DNA from 3 places in the Streptomyces sp. NPDC047061 genome. Region 1 is predicted to be linked to each of the others. Evidence: riboswitches for the same ligand, from Rfam matches in the RefSeq annotation. Region 1 holds a riboswitch; each other region holds the start of a gene.
What was found. A riboswitch is a leader RNA that binds a small molecule or an ion and turns the genes downstream of it on or off. The one in region 1 is predicted to bind cyclic di-AMP.
Positions count from the first base shown of each region.

Region 1 (6,253 bases):
CAGGACGACTTCCGGGACTGGGCGGGGATGATGATCCGACACGGGGGAGGGCCGCGGGGCGGGGTCGCGCGGTCGGTGAAGAAGATGCGGGGGTACCTGGCCGAGCTGATCCACCGGAAGAGGCAGGAGCTGCCCGCCGAGCCGGCCCCAGGTGAGGACCTCATCTCCGGGCTCATCCGGGCCTCGGACCACGGTGAGCACCTCACCGAGAACGAGGCCGCGGCCATGGCGTTCATCCTGTTGTTCGCCGGGTTCGAGACCACCGTCAACCTGATCGGGAACGGGACGTACGCGCTGCTCACCCACCCCGAGCAGCGCGCCCGGCTGCAGGACTCCCTCGCCGCCGGTGAGCGCGGGCTGCTGGAGACCGGTGTCGAGGAACTGCTGCGCTACGACGGGCCGGTGGAGCTGGCCACCTGGCGGTTCGCCACCGAGCCGGTGGACATCGGCGGGCAGCACATCGCGCCCGGCGACCCGGTCCTGGTCGTCCTGGCCGCGGCGGACCGGGACCCGGAGCGGTTCGCCCGACCGGACACCCTCGACCTCTCACGCCGGGACAACCAGCACCTCGGATACGGCCACGGCATCCACTACTGCCTCGGCGCCCCGCTGGCCCGCCTGGAGGGCCAGACCGCCCTCGCCACCCTCCTCACCCGCCTCCCCGACCTGCGACTCGCGGCAGACGAAGGGGAGTTGCGGTGGCGTGGCGGGCTCATCATGCGCGGACTGCGCACGCTGCCCGTGGAGTTCACGCCCGTCGGCCGATGAGCCCTCGCCGAGCCGTCTCCGGGTCCTCACCGAAGCCGCTACCGGCCCGTACGGGCAAAAGGTGACTAGCGTTCAAGTCTGTGATCTTCACGTGATCTGCGCGGCATTAACTTGTGACAAGTGATCGTCTGCCGATACGTTCACCCATCAGTGCGGCGCCCCTGCGGGACCCGCCGCGCCGGTCATCGCTGTCGCTCGAAAGGTTTCCGCATGCTCTCCGGGAACGGTCGTCACCGTCGCCCCCGTCAGGCTCCGGCTCTCCTCGTCGCGGCCGGCGTGACCGGCTCCGCCATCGCCATCCCGCTCCTCGGCGCGGTGAGCGCCAACGCGGCCGACGGCTCCACCTGGGACCAGGTGGCCCAGTGCGAGAGCGGCGGCTCCTGGAGCGCCGACGACGGCACCGGCTACTACGGCGGCCTCCAGATCTCCCTGGACGACTGGAGCGAGTACGGGGGCCTGGACTACGCCGGTACGCCCGACCAGGCGAGCCGTTCGCAGCAGATCGCGGTCGCCGAGAAGATACTCGCCGACCAGGGCACCAAGCCCTGGCGGACCTGCGCCCTGATCGCCGGACTCTCTTCCGACGACGCCTCGGTGAACGTCGACACGGGACTTGACGACTCGGGTGATTCGTCCGGTTCCTCCGACTCGTCGGACTCGTCCTCCGGGCTGTCGAATTCGTCGTCGTCCTCCTCCTCCGATTCCGGCTCCTCCTCGGGTGCCGCGGACTCCGGGGGCGACTCCGCCACTCCCTCTCCGAGCGCGAGCGGTGACTCCAAGAAGGACACCCCCAGTAAATCCACCAAGACGGACAAGTCGGAATCTTCCGACTCCGGCACTTCGAAGGCGAGCGAGAGTCCCGTCATCCCCGAGAGTGACGACTCGGACAATTCGGGGCAGGCTGAAGGCTCTTGGAGCCTGGTCGACACGGGGGCCGTCGGCAGTGGTGGCAAGCATCGCGGCGGCTCGGCGGACGAAAGCGTGACAAACGGTCAGAGTGCCACCTCCTCGGGTCGTCACGCCGTGCGTGACAGCGGCACCTACACCGTCCGCGCCGGCGACACCCTCGCCTCCATCGCCGACTCCCTTGACCTCGACGGCGGATGGCGTGCGCTCTACGCCGCGAACAAGGCGGACATCGGTGCCGACCCGAACGACATCAGTGCCGGTCAGACCCTGAAACTCGGTAGCTAAACGGACGAAAAGCGACGGGAGTTGGGGTCTGTGAGCCGCCCCATTTCGAAGCCAAATGTCCGGTTTGGTGAAAGTGTGGGATGAGTCTCAGAAGCCCTGATCATCTTTGAAATTCACCTGATGCCCTGTTTACGGTCGAGGCCGCTCGTCACCACGAGCCCCGGCCGTCGCAACGCCGAGTCCTGCCAGCGGCCGTCCGGGAACAGTCGACGCGTCATGCGCCGTAGGCAGGAGCGGGGGACCCAAGGTAAGTGCCGTGATGGGTGGTTGAGACCGCCGATCCGGCTCGGGGTGAAGCCGCGCACCGACACACGGGTGTGCGGCCGGGCAACTCAACCGGCCCGAACCCGACAGCTCACCTCGCAGGCGTCGGTGAGGGGATCGATCCATGCTGTTTTCCGGCAAGGGCAAGCACCGTCGTCCGTCCAGGGCCGTCCGCGCCATCGCTGTCGCCGGTGTCACCGGCGTCGCCGTCGCCGCCCCGCTGATGGCGGCCGGCAGCGCCTCCGCCGCCACCGCCTCCGAGTGGGACGCCGTCGCCCAGTGCGAGTCCGGCGGCAACTGGGCCATCAACACGGGCAACGGCTACTACGGCGGCCTGCAGTTCTCCGCCTCCACCTGGGCCGCGTACGGCGGCACGCAGTACGCCGCGCAGGCCAACCAGGCCACCAAGGCGCAGCAGATCACGATCGCCGAGAAGGTCCTCGCCGCGCAGGGCAAGGGCGCCTGGCCGGTCTGCGGCACGGGCCTGTCCAACGCCACCTACACCGGCAGCAGCGCCTCCGGCTCCTCGTCGAGCAGCACGAGCACGAGCAGCCGTACGACCGACACGCAGGCCGCCTCCCGCTCCGCCGAGCGCCCGGCCGCGACCAGGACCGTCACCACCCCGACGGGCAAGAAGGTCAAGAAGGGCAACGGCGAGTACAAGGTCGTCAAGGGCGACACCCTCAGCTCGATCGCCGAGAAGCACAAGGTCAAGGGCGGCTGGCAGGCGCTGTTCAAGCTGAACAAGGGCATCGTCGCCGACGCCGACTTCATCTACCCGGGTCAGCAGCTGCACCTGAAGTAGGAGGACGCGGGGCGGTCGCCGCACGTGCGAGGTCGTCGCACATATTAAGCGGCACCCAGCTGAACCACAGCGCCCGCACAGCCGTGGTCCCCATAGTGGGGATCACGTGAGGGCCACCCCCGTCCCCACGGGCCCCCGCCTCGGTGCGTTTTCCCCCGTACGCACCGGGGCGGGGTTTCTCTTTGCCGTCCCCTTCCCGGCCCGCTTCTCGGCCCCCTTCTCGGCCCCCTTCTTGGCCCGCTCTTCTTCCGTTCTTCATCGGGCCCCCCTTTGTTCCGCACGTGAACAATGAGTACCGTCTGTGTGTCCACGGGCCGGTCGGTCGTGCCGGCCGACGGCCCTGGGACGGTTAGGCTCTAGTCGCAAGGCTGAGCAAGGGCCGACGAGGCCCGCGTGCGCCCCGCACAACCAGCGTCACATCCCAAGAAGGAGATGCTCGTGCCGTCCATCGACGTCGTCGTAGCCCGGGAAATCCTGGACTCCCGAGGCAACCCCACGGTCGAGGTCGAGGTCGGCCTCGACGACGGCAGCACTGGTCGTGCCGCCGTCCCGTCCGGCGCCTCCACCGGTGCCTTCGAGGCCATCGAGCTCCGTGACGGCGACCCCAACCGCTACCTGGGCAAGGGTGTCGAGAAGGCCGTCCTCGCCGTCATCGAGCAGATCGGCCCGGAGCTGGTCGGCTACGACGCCACCGAGCAGCGCCTGATCGACCAGGCCATGTTCGACCTGGACGCCACCGACAACAAGGGCTCGCTCGGCGCCAACGCCATCCTCGGTGTCTCCCTCGCCGTCGCGCACGCCGCCTCCGAGGCGTCCGACCTCCCGCTGTTCCGCTACCTCGGTGGCCCGAACGCGCACCTGCTGCCCGTCCCGATGATGAACATCCTCAACGGCGGCTCGCACGCGGACTCCAACGTCGACATCCAGGAGTTCATGATCGCCCCGATCGGCGCGGAGTCCTTCTCCGAGGCGCTGCGCTGGGGTGCCGAGGTCTACCACACCCTCAAGAAGGTCCTGAAGGGCAAGGGCCTGGCCACCGGCCTCGGCGACGAGGGCGGCTTCGCCCCGAACCTGGAGTCGAACCGCGCCGCGCTCGACCTCATCCTGGAGGCGATCAAGCAGGCCGGTTACGTCCCCGGTGAGCAGATCGCGCTCGCGCTCGACGTCGCCGCGTCCGAGTTCTACAAGGACGGCAAGTACGAGTTCGAGGGCAAGTCCCGCTCGGCCGCCGAGATGACCGAGTACTACGAGGAGCTCGTCGCCTCCTACCCGCTGGTCTCCATCGAGGACCCGCTGTTCGAGGACGACTGGGCCGGCTGGAAGGTCCTCACCGACAAGCTCGGCGACAAGGTGCAGATCGTCGGCGACGACCTGTTCGTCACCAACCCGGAGCGCCTCGCCCGCGGCATCGAGGAGGGCACCGCCAACGCCCTGCTGGTCAAGGTGAACCAGATCGGTTCGCTGACCGAGACCCTGGACGCCGTCGAGCTCGCCCAGCGCAACGGCTTCAAGTGCATGATGTCGCACCGCTCCGGCGAGACCGAGGACGTCACCATCGCCGACCTCGCCGTCGCCACCAACTGCGGCCAGATCAAGACCGGCGCCCCGGCCCGCTCCGAGCGCGTCGCCAAGTACAACCAGCTGCTGCGCATCGAGGAGATCCTCGACGACGCCGCGGTGTACGCGGGCCGCAGCGCCTTCCCCCGCTTCAAGGGCTGAGCCCGCTGGAGGGTAAGGCTTAGCCAGTCGTACGTACGTCCCCGTACCCGGTCCCGTACCGTGTCCGGGGACGTACGCACGTACCAGGGTCGACCCAGGGAGGCGGGGACATGGCCGTGAAGGACCGGGACCGGTTCTCCACCGCGACCAGGCTCAGGCTGCTCGGCGAGCAGACGGCGGCCCGGGTTTACCGCTCCCAGACCAGGCGTCAGGCCCGCCGCTCCCGGCTCACCGGCCGCGCGGCGCTGCTGGCGATCGTGCTCTGCACGATGATCGTCGCGCTCGCCTATCCGATGCGGCAGTACGTCTCCCAGCGCGCCGAGATCTCCGATCTCGAACGTCAGCAGCAGCAGGCCCGGCAGCGGGTCGAGCAGCTGCGGGACCTCAAGGCACGGTGGCAGGACGACGCGTACGCCGAGCAGCAGATCCGGCAGCGGCTGCACTACGTGATGCCGGGGGAGACCGGGTTCGTCGTGATCGACCCCGGTGCCGCCAAGCAGGCGCACTTCAACCTGGGAGCTGCCGACCGGCCCTGGTACGCGAACGTCTGGGACGGCGTCGACAAGTCCGACGCGTCCGACCAGTGAACCGACAGAAAGCCACACAGAACACAGTCATGGAAACGGCTCCTCCCTCCACCCCGCGTACCGAGCCGACCGACGCGGACGTCGAGGCCTTCAAGCAGCAGCTCGGGCGGCCGCCGCGCGGACTGCGGGCGATCGCGCACCGGTGCCCGTGCGGGCAGCCGGACGTCGTGGAGACGGCGCCCCGGCTGCCGGACGGGACCCCCTTCCCCACGCTGTACTACCTGACGTGCCCCAAGGCCGCGTCCGCTATCGGCACCCTCGAGGCCAACGGCGTGATGAAGGAGATGACGGCGCGGCTGGAGAGCGATCCCGAGCTGGCGGCGGCGTACCGGGCCGCGCACGAGGACTACATCCGGCGCCGGGACGAGATCGAGGAGCTGACGGGCTTTCCGAGCGCCGGGGGGATGCCGGACCGGGTGAAGTGCCTGCACGTCCTGGTGGCCCACTCGCTGGCGGCGGGGCCGGGCGTCAACCCGCTCGGCGACGAGGCGATCGCCATGCTGCCGGAGTGGTGGGCCAAGGGGGCGTGTGTAGGCACCGGCGAGTGACGCCCCGCCCAGGGGGCTCCGCCCCCTGGACCCCCCCGGGCCTTCGCCCACCCACCACCCGACTCGGTCAGTTGAACAGGCGCCGCCTCGACTTGAGTCGTCACGAACAGACAAGGAACCCACCGTCATGACCCGCGTCGCCGCCATCGATTGCGGAACCAACTCCATCCGGCTGCTCGTCGCCGACGCCGCCCCGGAGACCGGGGAGCTCGTCGATCTGGACCGGCGGATGGTGATCGTGCGGCTCGGGCAGGGGGTCGACCGGACCGGGCGGCTCGCGCCGGAGGCGCTGGCGCGGACCTTCGCGGCCTGCCGGGAGTACGCCGCGGTCATCAAGGAGTACGGGGCGGAGCGGCTGCGGTTCGTGG
Region 1 covers NZ_JBEYVI010000006.1:113,064-119,316, reverse strand. The annotation lists gene ABZ887_RS12790 (cytochrome P450) at 1-768, shown strand, start outside; gene ABZ887_RS12785 (transglycosylase family protein) at 979-1,962, shown strand; cyclic di-AMP (ydaO/yuaA leader) riboswitch at 2,172-2,346, shown strand; gene ABZ887_RS12780 (transglycosylase family protein) at 2,351-3,031, shown strand; gene eno (phosphopyruvate hydratase) at 3,464-4,750, shown strand; gene ABZ887_RS12770 (septum formation initiator family protein) at 4,861-5,337, shown strand; gene ABZ887_RS12765 (DUF501 domain-containing protein) at 5,367-5,885, shown strand; gene ABZ887_RS12760 (Ppx/GppA phosphatase family protein) at 6,013-6,253, shown strand, end outside.

Region 2 (6,253 bases), on a different contig from region 1:
CTGCAGAGCCCCACGGCCGCGCTGTGCCTGGGCCCGATCACCGGAGAGCTGTCATGACCGACATCGAGGACAAGTTCCCCCGGGCCCTGTGGGTCCGGCTGATCATCTACATCGCCCTCGGACACGTCCTGGCAGCGTTCCTCTTCCTGCTGTTCTCCCTCGGCGCGAAGGGCTGAGCCTCAGTCGAGCAGGCGCTCGCGCAGCCGCTCCCGGGTCTCCGGAGCCAGCTTCAGGCCCTGCTCCAGGTAGATGTCGACGTCGCCCCACGTCTCGTCGATGCTCTCGAAGGCCGCTGCGAGGTACTCCGCGCGGGCGTCGAAGAGCGGGCCCAGCAGCTCCATCACCTCGGGGCTGTACACGCTCTCCCCGCTTCCACTGCGCCGCACCTTGTAGCGGCGGTGCTTGGCGTTGGACTCCAGGTAGTCGGCGAGGATCGCGTCCCGCTCCACGCCCACCGCGAGCAGCGTCACGGCTATGGAGATGCCCGCCCGGTCCTTGCCGGCCGCGCAGTGCATCAGCGCCGGGACGCTGTCCTCGGCGATCGAGTGCAGCACGCGCGAGTGCTCGTCGGTGCGGTCCTTGACGATCGTGCGGTAGGAGTTCACCATCCGGGCCGCGGCCTTGCCGTCCCCCAGGAGCCCGCGCAGCTGCTCGATGTCACCCTCGCGGACCATCGTCCAGAACTCGGCGCCGTGCGCCGGGTCGGTCAGCGGCAGGTTCACGTTCCGCGTGCCGGGCAGCTCGACGTCCGGGCCCTCCAGCTTCTGGTCGGCCGCGTTGCGGAAGTCGAAGATCGTGTGCAGGCCGAGCGAGGCGAGGAACTCCGCGTCCTGCTCCGTGGCGTGCGCCAGATGCCCGCTGCGGAACAGCACGCCCGGCCGCACCCGCCGCCCGTCCACGGTCGGCAGGCCGCCCACGTCACGGAAGTTGCGCACCCCGGCCAGCTCGGGCTCGGTGGACGGGACCTGCTGCGTCACGGGGGGCTCCTCCCGGTCAGCCCCGTCGGCGCTGCTCGTCGACGGGCACTGGATCGACCATACGACATCGGTTTCCACGGGCAATGAGTTGTCCACAGGCATCGCCTCCAGGGCCCGTGGCCCTTGATTCCGGAGCCCGTAGCCCTTGATGATGTTGGTGCTTGAGCGGATCTGTTGGCAGCTGTGTGAGGTTTCTCGATGGTGGACATCGCCCAGAACGGTCGTACCTGGCTCCTGTCGGGCCCCGGCAGCAGCTATGCGCTGCATCTCACGGAGGCCGACGAACTGCTCCACCTGCACTGGGGCGCCAGAATCCAGCTCGCGGACGCCGAGGAGCTCAGCACCCGGGCGCTGCCCGGCTACTGGGCCTTCGAGTCGCCGCTCGACGGCCGGGAGGAGTACCCCGTCGAGGGCGGGCCGCGGTTCGTCCGCCCCTCCCTGTCCGTGCGCACCGAGGAGCGGCGCGGCACCGAGTGGGCCTTCGAGGCCTACGAGACGGAGGACGGCGCGGACGGCGACGAGCTGCGGCTGCGCTTCCGGGACGACGGGATCCTCATCACCCTGCACTACCGGATGCGCGGCGACGTCGTCGAGCGCTGGGTGACCGTCGGCAACGAGGGGCACGCGCGCGTGGAGCTGCTGCGCGCCGACCCCGCCGCCTGGACACTGCCCGACCGCGAGGGCTGGCGGCTCTCCCAGCTGCACGGCCGCTGGGCCGCCGAGTCCCGCCTCACCAGCGCCCCGCTCACCTACGGCGAGAAGGTCATCGGCAGCCGCCGCGGCCACACCAGCCACCAGCACCTGCCCTGGGTCGCCCTCGACACCGACGCCACCGAGGAGCGCGGCGAGGTCTGGGGCTGCGCCCTCGGCTGGTCCGGCTCCTGGCGGATCGCCGTCGCCCAACTCCCGGACGCGCGGGTGCAGATCACCGGCGGCGCCGGCTACGACGACTCGGGCCTGCTGATGCTGGCCGAGGGCGAGTCGTACACCAGTCCGGTCTTCGCGGGCCTGTGGACCGACGGCGGCTTCGGCGGGGCGAGCCGTGCCTGGCACGCCTACCAGCGGGCGTACATCATCCCGGACGCCGACCGGGACCGGCCCGTGCTGTTCAACTCCTGGGAGGCCACGACCTTCGACATCTCCGAGGAGCAGCAGGCCACCCTCGCCCGGCGGGCGGCCGCGATCGGCATCGAGCTGTTCGTGGTGGACGACGGCTGGTTCGGCAAGCGCACCAGCGACCGTGCCGGCCTCGGCGACTGGACACCCAACCTCGACCGCTTCCCCAAGGGCCTCAAGCCGCTCGCCGACTACGTGCACGCCCTCGGCATGCAGTTCGGCATCTGGGTCGAGCCGGAGATGGTGAACCCGGACAGCGACCTGTACCGCGCGCACCCCGACTGGGTGCAGTACCAGGAAGGGCGAAAGCGGACAGAACTGCGCAACCAGCTCGTCCTCAACCTGGCCCGCGAGGACGTCCGGGAGTACCTCTGGGAGCAGCTCGACACGCTGCTGTCCAGCGCCCCGATCGACTACGTCAAATGGGACTTCAACCGCTGCTTCACCGACGCGGGCTGGCCCGGCGAGCCCTACCCGCAGCGCCTGTGGGTCGACCACGTCCGCGGGCTGTACGCCCTCCTCGACCGGATCCGCGCGGCCCACCCCGACGTCGCCATCGAGTCCTGCTCCGGCGGTGGCGGGCGGATCGACCTCGGCATCATGAGCCGCACCGACGAGGTGTGGACCTCCGACAACACCGACCCACTGGACCGGCTCGCCATCCAGCACGGCTTCAGCCAGATCCACCCCGCCCGGGTGATGTCCGCCTGGGTCACCGACAGCCCGAACCACCAGCTCAACGGCCGGGTCAGCAGTCTGCGTTTCCGCTTCGTCAGCTCGATGGCGGGGGCGCTCGGGGTCGGCGGCGACCTCTCGCAGTGGACCGAGGAGGAGCTCGCCGAGGCCGGGCGCTGGGTGGAGCTCTACAAGGAGATCCGGCCCCTCGTGCAGCGCGGCGACCAGTTCCGGCTGCGGCCGCCGGCCGGCGGGCTCAGCGCGGTGCAGTACACGCTCGGCGACGAGACCGTCGTCCTCGCCTGGCTGCAGGCCCAGAGCTACGGCGAGCCGGCGCCGGCGCTGCGACTGCAGGGCCTCGATCCCACGGAATCGTACGAATGCCGCGAAACGGGCGAAGTGTACCGAGGTGCCGTTCTGTTGCATCACGGGCTGCACGCCGGGCTGAAGGGCGACCTGGATGCGTCGGTCATCCGGCTCCGCCGGATCTGACACATCTAACCCATCTGTCCGAATTGGCGCCTTCATTACAACTCGCTCTGGAATAAGGGGACGTGGTGTGACGTGCGTGAGGAGCGTCATATTCGTGACCGTCCGTCGCGCGTCATGTTCACGTAATTGCGGTGCTTTCCAAGAAGGTTGGAAAACCGAAAGGACCGGAATTCACGGAGGGTGACGGGGATTTCCGGTAACGGATCAAGTGAAACCCGGACAGGCGGAACCGGCCGCTTGTCCGCGTCCGTCTCACTCGCTTACGTTCGCCACACATCCGGTCGGAACGCCGAATCCTGCCGCCGCCCGGAGTCCCCACACACTCACCCGTGCCCGGCAGGAGCGGGGGACCCACCAGGTACGACCGCCTGTTCCGGTTCCCGGGACGGCCAGGGGTGCAGTCACGTCTTCCCGCGTGGCCGGGCAGCTCCAGCCCGAACCCGACAGCTCACCTCGCAGGCGCCGGAGAGGAATGCGCCATGCCCGCGAAGGGTAAGCACCGCCGCCCCAAGTCCCAGCGTCTCACCCGCTCGATGGCCGTCGCCGGAACCGGTGGCGCCGCCCTGGCGCTGCCGCTCATGGGGGCCACCGGCGCCCACGCGGCCACCTCGCAGTCCGTTTCCGAAAAGGCCACGCAGTCGCTTCCCACGGTCGAGAAGACCGCGGTGAAGAAGACGGCCGCGAAGAATTCCGCCGCGCATTCCGCGCACCGCGTCTACACCGTGGTGCCCGGCGACTGTCTCGCGAAGATCGCCCGCGAGCACGACGTCCGCGGCGGCTGGCACCGGCTCTACGCCGACAACCGGGAGGCCGTCGGCGACAACCCCTCGCTGATCCACCCGGGCCTCGAGCTCGCGCTCGGCGGCCGGCACGCCGCGACGACGGACACCGCGGACTCCGGCTCCCGTTCCGAGGCGCCCTCGAACTCGCCGTCGTCCACCTCGCCGTCGTCCACCTCATCCTCGGCTTCCTCGGCCTCCGCGTCGGACGGCTCGGTGACGAGTGCCTCCGGCTTCGCCCTTCCGGTCACCGGTGCCACCGTCGGCACCGGCTACCACGTCGCCGGCGGCATGTGGTCCAGCGGGTACCACACGGGCGTCGACTTCGTCGTCCCGACCGGCACCCCGGTCAAGGCCGTCGGCACGGGCACGGTCGTCACGGCAGGCTGGGGCGGCTCCTACGGCAACCAGGTCGTCGTCCGGCTCGCCGACGGCTACTACGCGCAGTACGGCCACCTCTCCGCCCTCTCCGTCTCGGTCGGCCAGACCGTGACCGCGGGTCAGCAGATCGGCCTCTCCGGCGCGACCGGCAACGTCACCGGCCCGCACCTCCACTTCGAGATCCGCACCACCCCCGACTACGGCTCGGACGTGGACCCGGTCGCCTACCTCCGCTCGAAGGGCCTCGCCGTCGGCTGACCCGGCGCGCACCGGTCCGACACACACTCCGAAGGCCGGACCCCCGATCCCCGGGTCCGGCCTTCGGTGTTTCCATGTCCGGTGATCGACACGTCAACGCCGCTGATCAGAGACTTATTCCAAGCTTGGCAAAGTATTTAAAAGTGTCTTATCTCACCGAACGTCAACCCCTTATTACGGTCGCGTAGGTCACAGTCGAAGGTGAATCATGGTCCGATGTGGGAGACGATTCGAAGAGTGACAATGCATCAGTGATCGGGTCGTACGCGGCGGTGGGGGACAGCTTCACCGAGGGCGTCGGCGACCCCGGCCCCGACGGGGCGTTCGTCGGCTGGGCCGACCGGTTCGCGGTACTGCTGTCGGACCGACGGCCCGAGGGCGACTTCGAGTACACCAACCTTGCCGTGCGCGGGAAACTGCTCGACCAGATCGTGGCGGACCAGGTGCCGCAGGCCCTGGCACTCGCCCCGGATCTGGTCTCCTTCTGCGCGGGCGGCAACGACATCATCCGCCCCGGCACCGACCCCGACGAGGTGGCCGAGCGGTTCGAGCGGGCCGTGGCCCAGCTGACCGAGGCCATCGGCACAGTCCTGGTGACCACCGGGTTCGACACCCGGGGCGTCCCCGTCCTCAAGCATCTGCGCGGCAAGATCGCCACGTACAACGGGCACGTCCGGGCCATCGCCGACCGGTACGGCTGCCCGGTCCTGGACCTGTGGTCCCTGAAGACCGTGCAGGACCGCCGGGCCTGGGACGGCGACCGCCTGCATCTCTCGGCCGACGGGCACACGCGCGTGGCGCTGCGCGCCGGCCAGGTGCTCGGCGTCGAGGTACCGGCCGACCCTGACCAGCCGTGGCCGCCGCTGCCGCCCCGCGGCACCCTGGAGGTCCGCCGCGACGACGTGCACTGGGCCCGCGAGTACCTGGTCCCCTGGATCGGGCGCCGGCTGCGCGGCGAGTCCTCCGGCGACCACGTGACGGCCAAGGGGGCGCTCTCCCCGGACGACATCAAGATGCGGATCGCTTCCGTGGCTTGAGGCGGCACCGGCGGGTAAGGGGTGGCCTCCTTGCGGGCCGCCCCTTACTTCTCCGCCGCTTACTTCTCCTCCGGTTGCTTCTCCTCCGACAGGCCCAGTTCGCGCGCCAGGGCCTCGTCGACCCACTCCTGCGCCCGGGCGCGGGGGACGGCACCCGGGTACGACGTCAGCTGGACGGCGAGCCCGTCGAGCAGCGCGGTCAGCCGCAGCGCAGCCGCCGTCGGGTCGGGGCACCGGAACTCGCCCGCGGCCACCCCCTCGGCGATGACCTCCGCGATCGCCGCCTTCCACTGCTGGTCCAGGCCCTTGGTGACGTCCCGCAGCGCGGGTTCCCGCAACGCCACCGCCCAGCCCTCGATCCACAGCCGCCAGCCCTTCGCCTGCCCCGTCGGCGCGTACCAGCGCACCGCCGCCCGCAGCCGGCGCAGCGCCGACGTACGGCGGCCCAGGAGCTTGCGCAGATGCGTCAGGTCGCCCTCGGCGGCGTAGGTGAAGGCGGCGGCGACCAGCTTCTCCTTCGTCGAGAAGTGGTACAGCA
Region 2 covers NZ_JBEYVI010000012.1:60,457-66,709, forward strand. The annotation lists gene ABZ887_RS19240 (XRE family transcriptional regulator) at 1-57, shown strand, start outside; gene ABZ887_RS19245 (DUF6126 family protein) at 54-176, shown strand; gene ABZ887_RS19250 (tyrosine-protein phosphatase) at 180-977, opposite strand; gene ABZ887_RS19255 (alpha-galactosidase) at 1,176-3,260, shown strand; cyclic di-AMP (ydaO/yuaA leader) riboswitch at 3,575-3,735, shown strand; gene ABZ887_RS19260 (LysM peptidoglycan-binding domain-containing M23 family metallopeptidase) at 3,740-4,678, shown strand; gene ABZ887_RS19265 (SGNH/GDSL hydrolase family protein) at 4,930-5,715, shown strand; gene ABZ887_RS19270 (TetR family transcriptional regulator C-terminal domain-containing protein) at 5,775-6,253, opposite strand, start outside.
Region 2: linked by a shared signal. The riboswitch ahead of ABZ887_RS19260 (LysM peptidoglycan-binding domain-containing M23 family metallopeptidase) and the one ahead of ABZ887_RS12780 (transglycosylase family protein) in region 1 are both predicted to bind cyclic di-AMP.

Region 3 (6,253 bases), on a different contig from region 1:
CCTGGCCCGGCGCTTCGGCGTCCGCTGACCCCGCCACGGCCTCCGTCGTCCCCGTAACGACCTCCGTCGTCCCCGCGGCTCTCAACCCGTGTGACTCACCCTCTTCGGATGGCGTATGCTGGTGTCACCGACGCGGGGTGGAGCAGCTCGGTAGCTCGCTGGGCTCATAACCCAGAGGTCGCAGGTTCAAATCCTGTCCCCGCTACTGAAACCCAGGGCCGGAATCCAAGTCAGAGGATTCCGGCCCTGAGTCATATCCAGGCACGTGCTCCTCATCACACACGTCCGCACTCATCCGCCCGGCCCACACCATTCGCCCCACCCGCTCGCAACGGCAAACCTGGACGGACAGGTATCGAAGACATCGGACGCGTCGAACAGGTCAAGCGCATCGAACACGTCGAGCACATCGAGCACGTCGGGCGTGTAGGACACGTCGGGCACGTCGGGCGCGTGGGACAGCAGGGGAGTCGTGTGGCGAGCCGTGGAGAGGCGGAGCGGCACGGCCAGGAATCCGCCCGCACCCTCGCCCGCTACCTGCCCGCGCTGCTGATCGTCGCGGGCGTCTGCTACGACGTCCTCACCCCCGCCCCCTTCACCGCGGTCCCCTTCTTCACGGCCGCCCCGCTGGTCGCCGCCCCCCTCTCCTCGCTGCGCACCACCGTCCTCACCGGCCTGGCCGCACTCCTCGCCGCCTACGCCGTGCACACGCGGTTCGCCGTGCTCCCGGACGCCGACGCCGTGACCGAGATCGTCACCGTGGCCACCGTCGCCGTCCTCGCCGCCGGCATCAACCGGATCGTCCGTATCGGCGACCAGCGCCTCGCCTCCGCCCGCGAGGTCGCCGAGGCCGCCCAGCGGGCCGTCCTGCCCGAGCCCGCCGAGCGGATCGGCGGCTTCGAGATCGCCGCCCGCTACGAGGCGGCCCAGGAGGGCACCTTCATCGGCGGCGACCTGTACGCCGTCCAGGACACCCCGTACGGCGTGCGCCTGGTCGTCGGCGACGTCCGCGGCAAGGGCATGGGCGCGGTCGCCGCCGTCGCCGTGGTGATCGGCGCGTTCCGGGAGGCCGCCGAGCAGGAGGCCACGCTGGAGGCGGTGGCGGCGCGGCTGGAGCGGGCGCTGGCGCGCGAGGGCGTCCGGCGCGGCGGCATCGACGCCCACGAGGGGTTCACCACCGCCGTACTCGCGGAGCTCCGGTACGGCGACTGCACGCTCCGGGTCGTCAACCGCGGACACCCGCCGCCCCTGCTGCTGCACGGCGACGGCGAGGTGTGCCCGGTGCCGGCGCCGGAGTCCGCGCTGCCGCTCGGGATGGGCGACCTGGGGACGTGGCCCGACCGGGCGGCCGAGCACGTGTTCCCGAGCGGGGCCACGCTGCTGCTGTACACCGACGGCCTCTCCGAGGCCCGCGACGCGCACGGCCGGTTCTACGACCCCGAGCGGCGGCTGACCGGTCGTACCGTCACCGCCCCCGGCGTACTGCTGGCCCGGCTCGCGGCCGAGGTGCGCCGGCACACGGGCGGCGGCATGACGGACGACATGGCGCTGCTCGCGGTGCGGCGGCCCTGAGCCGCCGGTCCCGTGCGCCGGTCCTGTGCTATGTCACACATCGTGTTCGGGCGGCTGCCCTCCGCATCACAACTGAGCCACCATCACAACCTGTGTGACTCCTGAGCTGAGCAGCGAGCACAGCCAACTCGACCGTTTTTGACCAGTCGTGGCAGGTAAGTCCAAGCTTTGAAAGCTTAATGATCAAGACGAACAGCTTGGAATCTGGTAGCCGGGTCTATTAACGTTCGATAACGCAGCGCGGTCGTCCCAGCCGTCACCCGCGACGGCTCCGCGCGCACGCGCCGAATCCCGCAAGGGAACCGGGGAACCACCACCTTGGGGTGAATCGCACGGCTACCGCCGGGTAGGAAACGGCCGGTATACGCGCGTAGGAGACCTTCCCGCTCCGAACCCGTCAGCTAACCCGGTAGGCGACGGAAGGAAAGGAGTACGCCCGCGTGGCGTCCAACCGGCCTGCTCCGACAGCCCCGTTCGTGCCCAGCCAGCGTCAACCCGACACCTTCGGCTACGGCAGCTACCGCACCGACGAGGGCCCCTGGGAGGAGTGGAACCCCACCGAGGAGTCCCTGGCCTCGGCGCGCGGCCGGCACCGGGTCGCCAAGCAGCGCGGCGGCGGACTCGCCCGCAGCTCCACGGTTCTCGGCGTCGGCGTGATCGCCGCCGTCGGCGCGGGCGGCATGGCCAGCGCCAACACCGGCAAGCCGCCGGTCTCCATCTCGCTGCCCGACCTGCCCGCCTCTGTCGACTCCCTGCTCGGCGAGGGCGGCGGCCACCAGGCCACCCAGACCGCGCTCAGCAGCGTGACCACGACGACCGCCACCGACGGGGACTCCTCCTCGTCCGGCGCCGGCGAGACGCTGCGCAACCGGATCATCGCCCAGGCCGCGCAGCAGCAGAACCAGCTCGACACCAAGGCCAGCGCCAAGGCCGTCGCCGCCGCCGACAAGGCGGTCTCCGACGCCGAGGCCAAGGCGGTGAAGGCGGCCGCAGCCAAGGCCGCCGACGCCAAGGAGAAGGCCGAGGCGTCCGCGAAGCAGAAGGCCGAGCAGGCCCGGCTCGCCGAGCTGGCCAAGCAGTACACGCTGCCCGTCGTGTCGTACACGATCACCGGCACCTTCGGCCAGGCCGGCTCCATGTGGTCCTCCGGCTACCACACCGGCCTCGACTTCGCCGCGCCCACCGGCACGCTGATCAAGGCCGTGCACAGCGGCACGGTCACGGAGGCGGGCTGGGCCGGCTCCTACGGCTACCGCACGATCATCACCCTCGACGACGGCACCGAGCTGTGGTTCTGCCACCAGTCCTCGATCGGCGTCAAGGTCGGCCAGAAGGTCGCCACCGGCGATGTCATCGGCCGCGTCGGCGCCACCGGCAACGTGACCGGCCCGCACCTCCACCTGGAGGTCCACCCGAACGGCCAGGCCACCGCCATCGACCCGATGACCTGGCTGCGCGGCAAGGGCCTCAACCCCTGACGCAATCCGCGACGCAGCCCCCGACGGAATCCGCGAACGCAACCCCCGACGGAAACCCACCGCCCCCCGGCGGCCCCGACGACACCCCCCGGCGTCAGGGCCGCCGGTTCGGTCTGCCGGGGTTCCGCCGGGGTTCCGCCTTTACGAGACCTTCGTAATCGCCGGGATGGGTCACCAGGCGGCCCGTGTTGAAGTTGAGCATGACTGCTCTTCGCAAACTCGGCTCCTCCGACCTCGAGGTCTTCCCGCTCGCCCTCGGCGGCAACGTCTTCGGCTGGACCGCCGACGAGGCCACCTCCTTCGCCGTCCTGGACGCCTACGCCGCCGCGGGCGGCAACTTCGTCGACACCGCCGACTCGTACTCGGCGTGGATCGAGGGCCACAAGGGCGGCGAGTCCGAGACGATCATCGGCAAGTGGGTCAGGGCGCGCGGCAACCGCGACGACGTCGTCATCGCGACGAAGGTCAGCCAGCACCCCGAGTACCCCGGCCTGTCCGCCGCCAACATCAAGGCCGCCGCCGACGCGTCCCTGCGTCGCCTCGGCACCGACCACATCGACCTCTACTACACGCACTTCGACAAGCCCGAGATCCCGGTCGAGGAGATCATCGGCGCGCTGGACGAGCTGGTGCGGGCGGGCAAGGTCCGGCACATCGCCGCGTCCAACATCACCGCCGAACGCCTCCAGGAGTCCCTGGACCTCTCCGACCGCGAGGGCCTCGCCCGGTACGTCGCCCTCCAGCCCCACTACAACCTGGTCTCCCGCGACACGTACGAGGGCCCCCTCCAGGACCTGGCCTCCCGCACCGGCCTCGCGGCCGTCCCCTACTTCGCCCTGGCCGCCGGCTTCCTCACCGGCAAGTACCGCCCCGGTACGACGGTCGACAGCGCACGGGCGGGCCGCGCCGCCCAGTACGCCGAATCGAAGCGCGGCCAGAAGGTCCTGGCGGCGCTGGACGGGATCGCCGCGGCCCACGAGGCCCCGATCCCCACGGTCGCCCTGGCCTGGCTGGCGGCCCAGCCCACCGTCGCGGCCCCGATCGCCTCGGCCCGCACGCTGGAGCAGCTCCCGCCGCTGCTGGGCGTGGCGGACCTGACGCTGACGGACGAGGAACTGGCACGGCTGACGGCGGCTTCCGCCTGACGGTCTCCTTCGACCTGCCGGCTCCACCCGGTGGCCCCCACCATTCTCTTCCGCCGCAACGGCCGCAACGGCCGCAACGGCGCTCAGCCCTCACGGCGCATCCCGGCGGTGCCGAACCCTCCGCGACCCGAAGCCCTAACTCCGGTACGGGTTGTAGGCCGGGTACGGCACCGCCGCCCCGTACCACCCCGGCGCCCCGTAGGCCGGCGGCGCGTAGCCGGCGTACCCCGGCCAGCCGCCCGGCGCGGCCGTCCGCGCCGCGTACTCCAGGGCCGGCCGGACCAGCTCCCGCCGGCTCCACAGCTCCGTGAGGAGCTCGCGCTCCCGCACCACGAAGTCGGCGCCCGCCCGCCCCCGCTGCCCCCGGCGCCGCAGCAGCGCCAGCGTCGTCGCGTACCCCTCGTACTCGGCGACCGCCTTCCCCGCCGCCTTCCCGAAGTGGTACGCGGCGTACTCCCTGGCCATCTGCCGCGCCCGCATCGACCCGAGCACGAACGGCTCGGCCGTCCCCAGCCACCCCGCGTAGACGTACGCCGGCAGCTCCTCCCGCACGGTCCGCAGCTCCCGCTGCCGCGTCCAGATCGCCAGCCAGGCCAGCAGCCCGAACGACGGCACCATGAACATGCCGTACACGGCGAAGAACCCGTACTGCCCGAACGTCGAGGACCCGTTCCAGAACGCGTGCATGCTCATCGCGAGCAGCAGCCCGGCGAGCGGCACCAGCACCCGCCGCGCCCGCTGCCGTTCCCCGGAGAGCGCGGCGATGCCGAAGCCGATGCCGGTGAGGACGGTGAAGAGCGGGTGCGCGAACGGGGACAGCACGATGCGCACGAAGAACGTCGCGGCGGTGACGGAGGCGATCCCGCTGTCACCGGTCAGCTGGTCGGTCCCGAAGGCCGTACCGAGGTAGAGGATGTTCTCGGTGAACGCGAACCCGGTGGCGGTGACCCCGGCTATCACCACCCCGTCGACGATCCCGGTGAAGTCCCGTCTGCGGAAGAGGAAGACGAGGAGCACGGCCGCCGCCTTCGCCGACTCCTCGACGACCGGCGCTATCAGGGTCGCCCCGAGCCGGTCCGCGCTGCTCGGATCCGCGGTCGCCGTCGCTATCCATCTCGTCGCGAAACTGTTGGCGACGATGGCTATCAGCGCGGCCGCGCAGGCGCCCCAGGCGAAGGCGAACAGCAGGTTCCGCCAGGGGCCCGGCTGCACCCGGTCGAGCCACCGGAACGCGCCCAGGAGCAGCGGCACGGGCAGCACGGCGAGCCCGAGCCCGACGAGAAAGCCCTCCGTCCCCGTCTGCTCCCGCACCAGCGCGAGGATCACCAGGCCGGAGAGGGCGAGCAGCGTGCCCAGCGCCCCGTACCGAACCCAGCGGCGCTGCCACCAACGGGGATGCCGCAGACCGCCGTCGGCGGGATCCGCCGGATACGACGGTGACGGCGGTGATGACGGATACGACGGCGACGGCGGATACGACGGATGCTGCGGGTACGGCGAGTACGGCGGCGGGGAGGTGGCCACGGCATCGACCCTAACGAGGTGACTCCTGACGGTGCTGCTCGCTCTGCGGCACCCGGTGCTGTACGCGACGGAAGAGCAGATCGTTCACCACATGTCCCTTGTCCAGTCCCTGGCCCTCGAAACGGGTCAGCGGCCGGTGCGCCGGACGTGGCGCGAAACCGCCGTCGGCCTGCGTGTTCTCGAACTCCGGGTGCGCGTCCAGCACTTCGAGCATCTGCTCGGCGTACGGCTCCCAGTCGGTCGCGCAGTGCACGATCGCCCCGGGCCGCAGCCGGGTCGCGGCGAGATCGAGGAACTCGGCCTGGATCAGCCGCCGCTTGTGGTGCCGCTTCTTCGGCCAGGGGTCCGGGAAGTAGACGCGCAGCCCGTCCAGCGAGTCCGGCGCCAGCATCTCCCGGAGCAGGATGATCGCGTCGCCGTTCCCGACACGGACGTTGGACAGCCCGTTCTGGTCGGCGAGGTTGAGCAGGTTCCCCTGCCCCGGCGTGTGCACGTCGACGGCGAGGATGTTGACGCCCGGCACCTCGGCGGCCA
Region 3 covers NZ_JBEYVI010000004.1:19,016-25,268, reverse strand. The annotation lists gene ABZ887_RS08520 (ester cyclase) at 1-28, shown strand, start outside; tRNA gene ABZ887_RS08515 (tRNA-Met) at 132-205, shown strand; gene ABZ887_RS08510 (hypothetical protein) at 292-444, opposite strand; gene ABZ887_RS08505 (PP2C family protein-serine/threonine phosphatase) at 475-1,572, shown strand; cyclic di-AMP (ydaO/yuaA leader) riboswitch at 1,845-2,005, shown strand; gene ABZ887_RS08500 (M23 family metallopeptidase) at 2,013-3,050, shown strand; gene ABZ887_RS08495 (aldo/keto reductase) at 3,251-4,195, shown strand; gene ABZ887_RS08490 (PrsW family intramembrane metalloprotease) at 4,331-5,599, opposite strand; gene trmB (tRNA (guanosine(46)-N7)-methyltransferase TrmB) at 5,730-6,253, opposite strand, start outside.
Region 3: linked by a shared signal. The riboswitch ahead of ABZ887_RS08500 (M23 family metallopeptidase) and the one ahead of ABZ887_RS12780 (transglycosylase family protein) in region 1 are both predicted to bind cyclic di-AMP.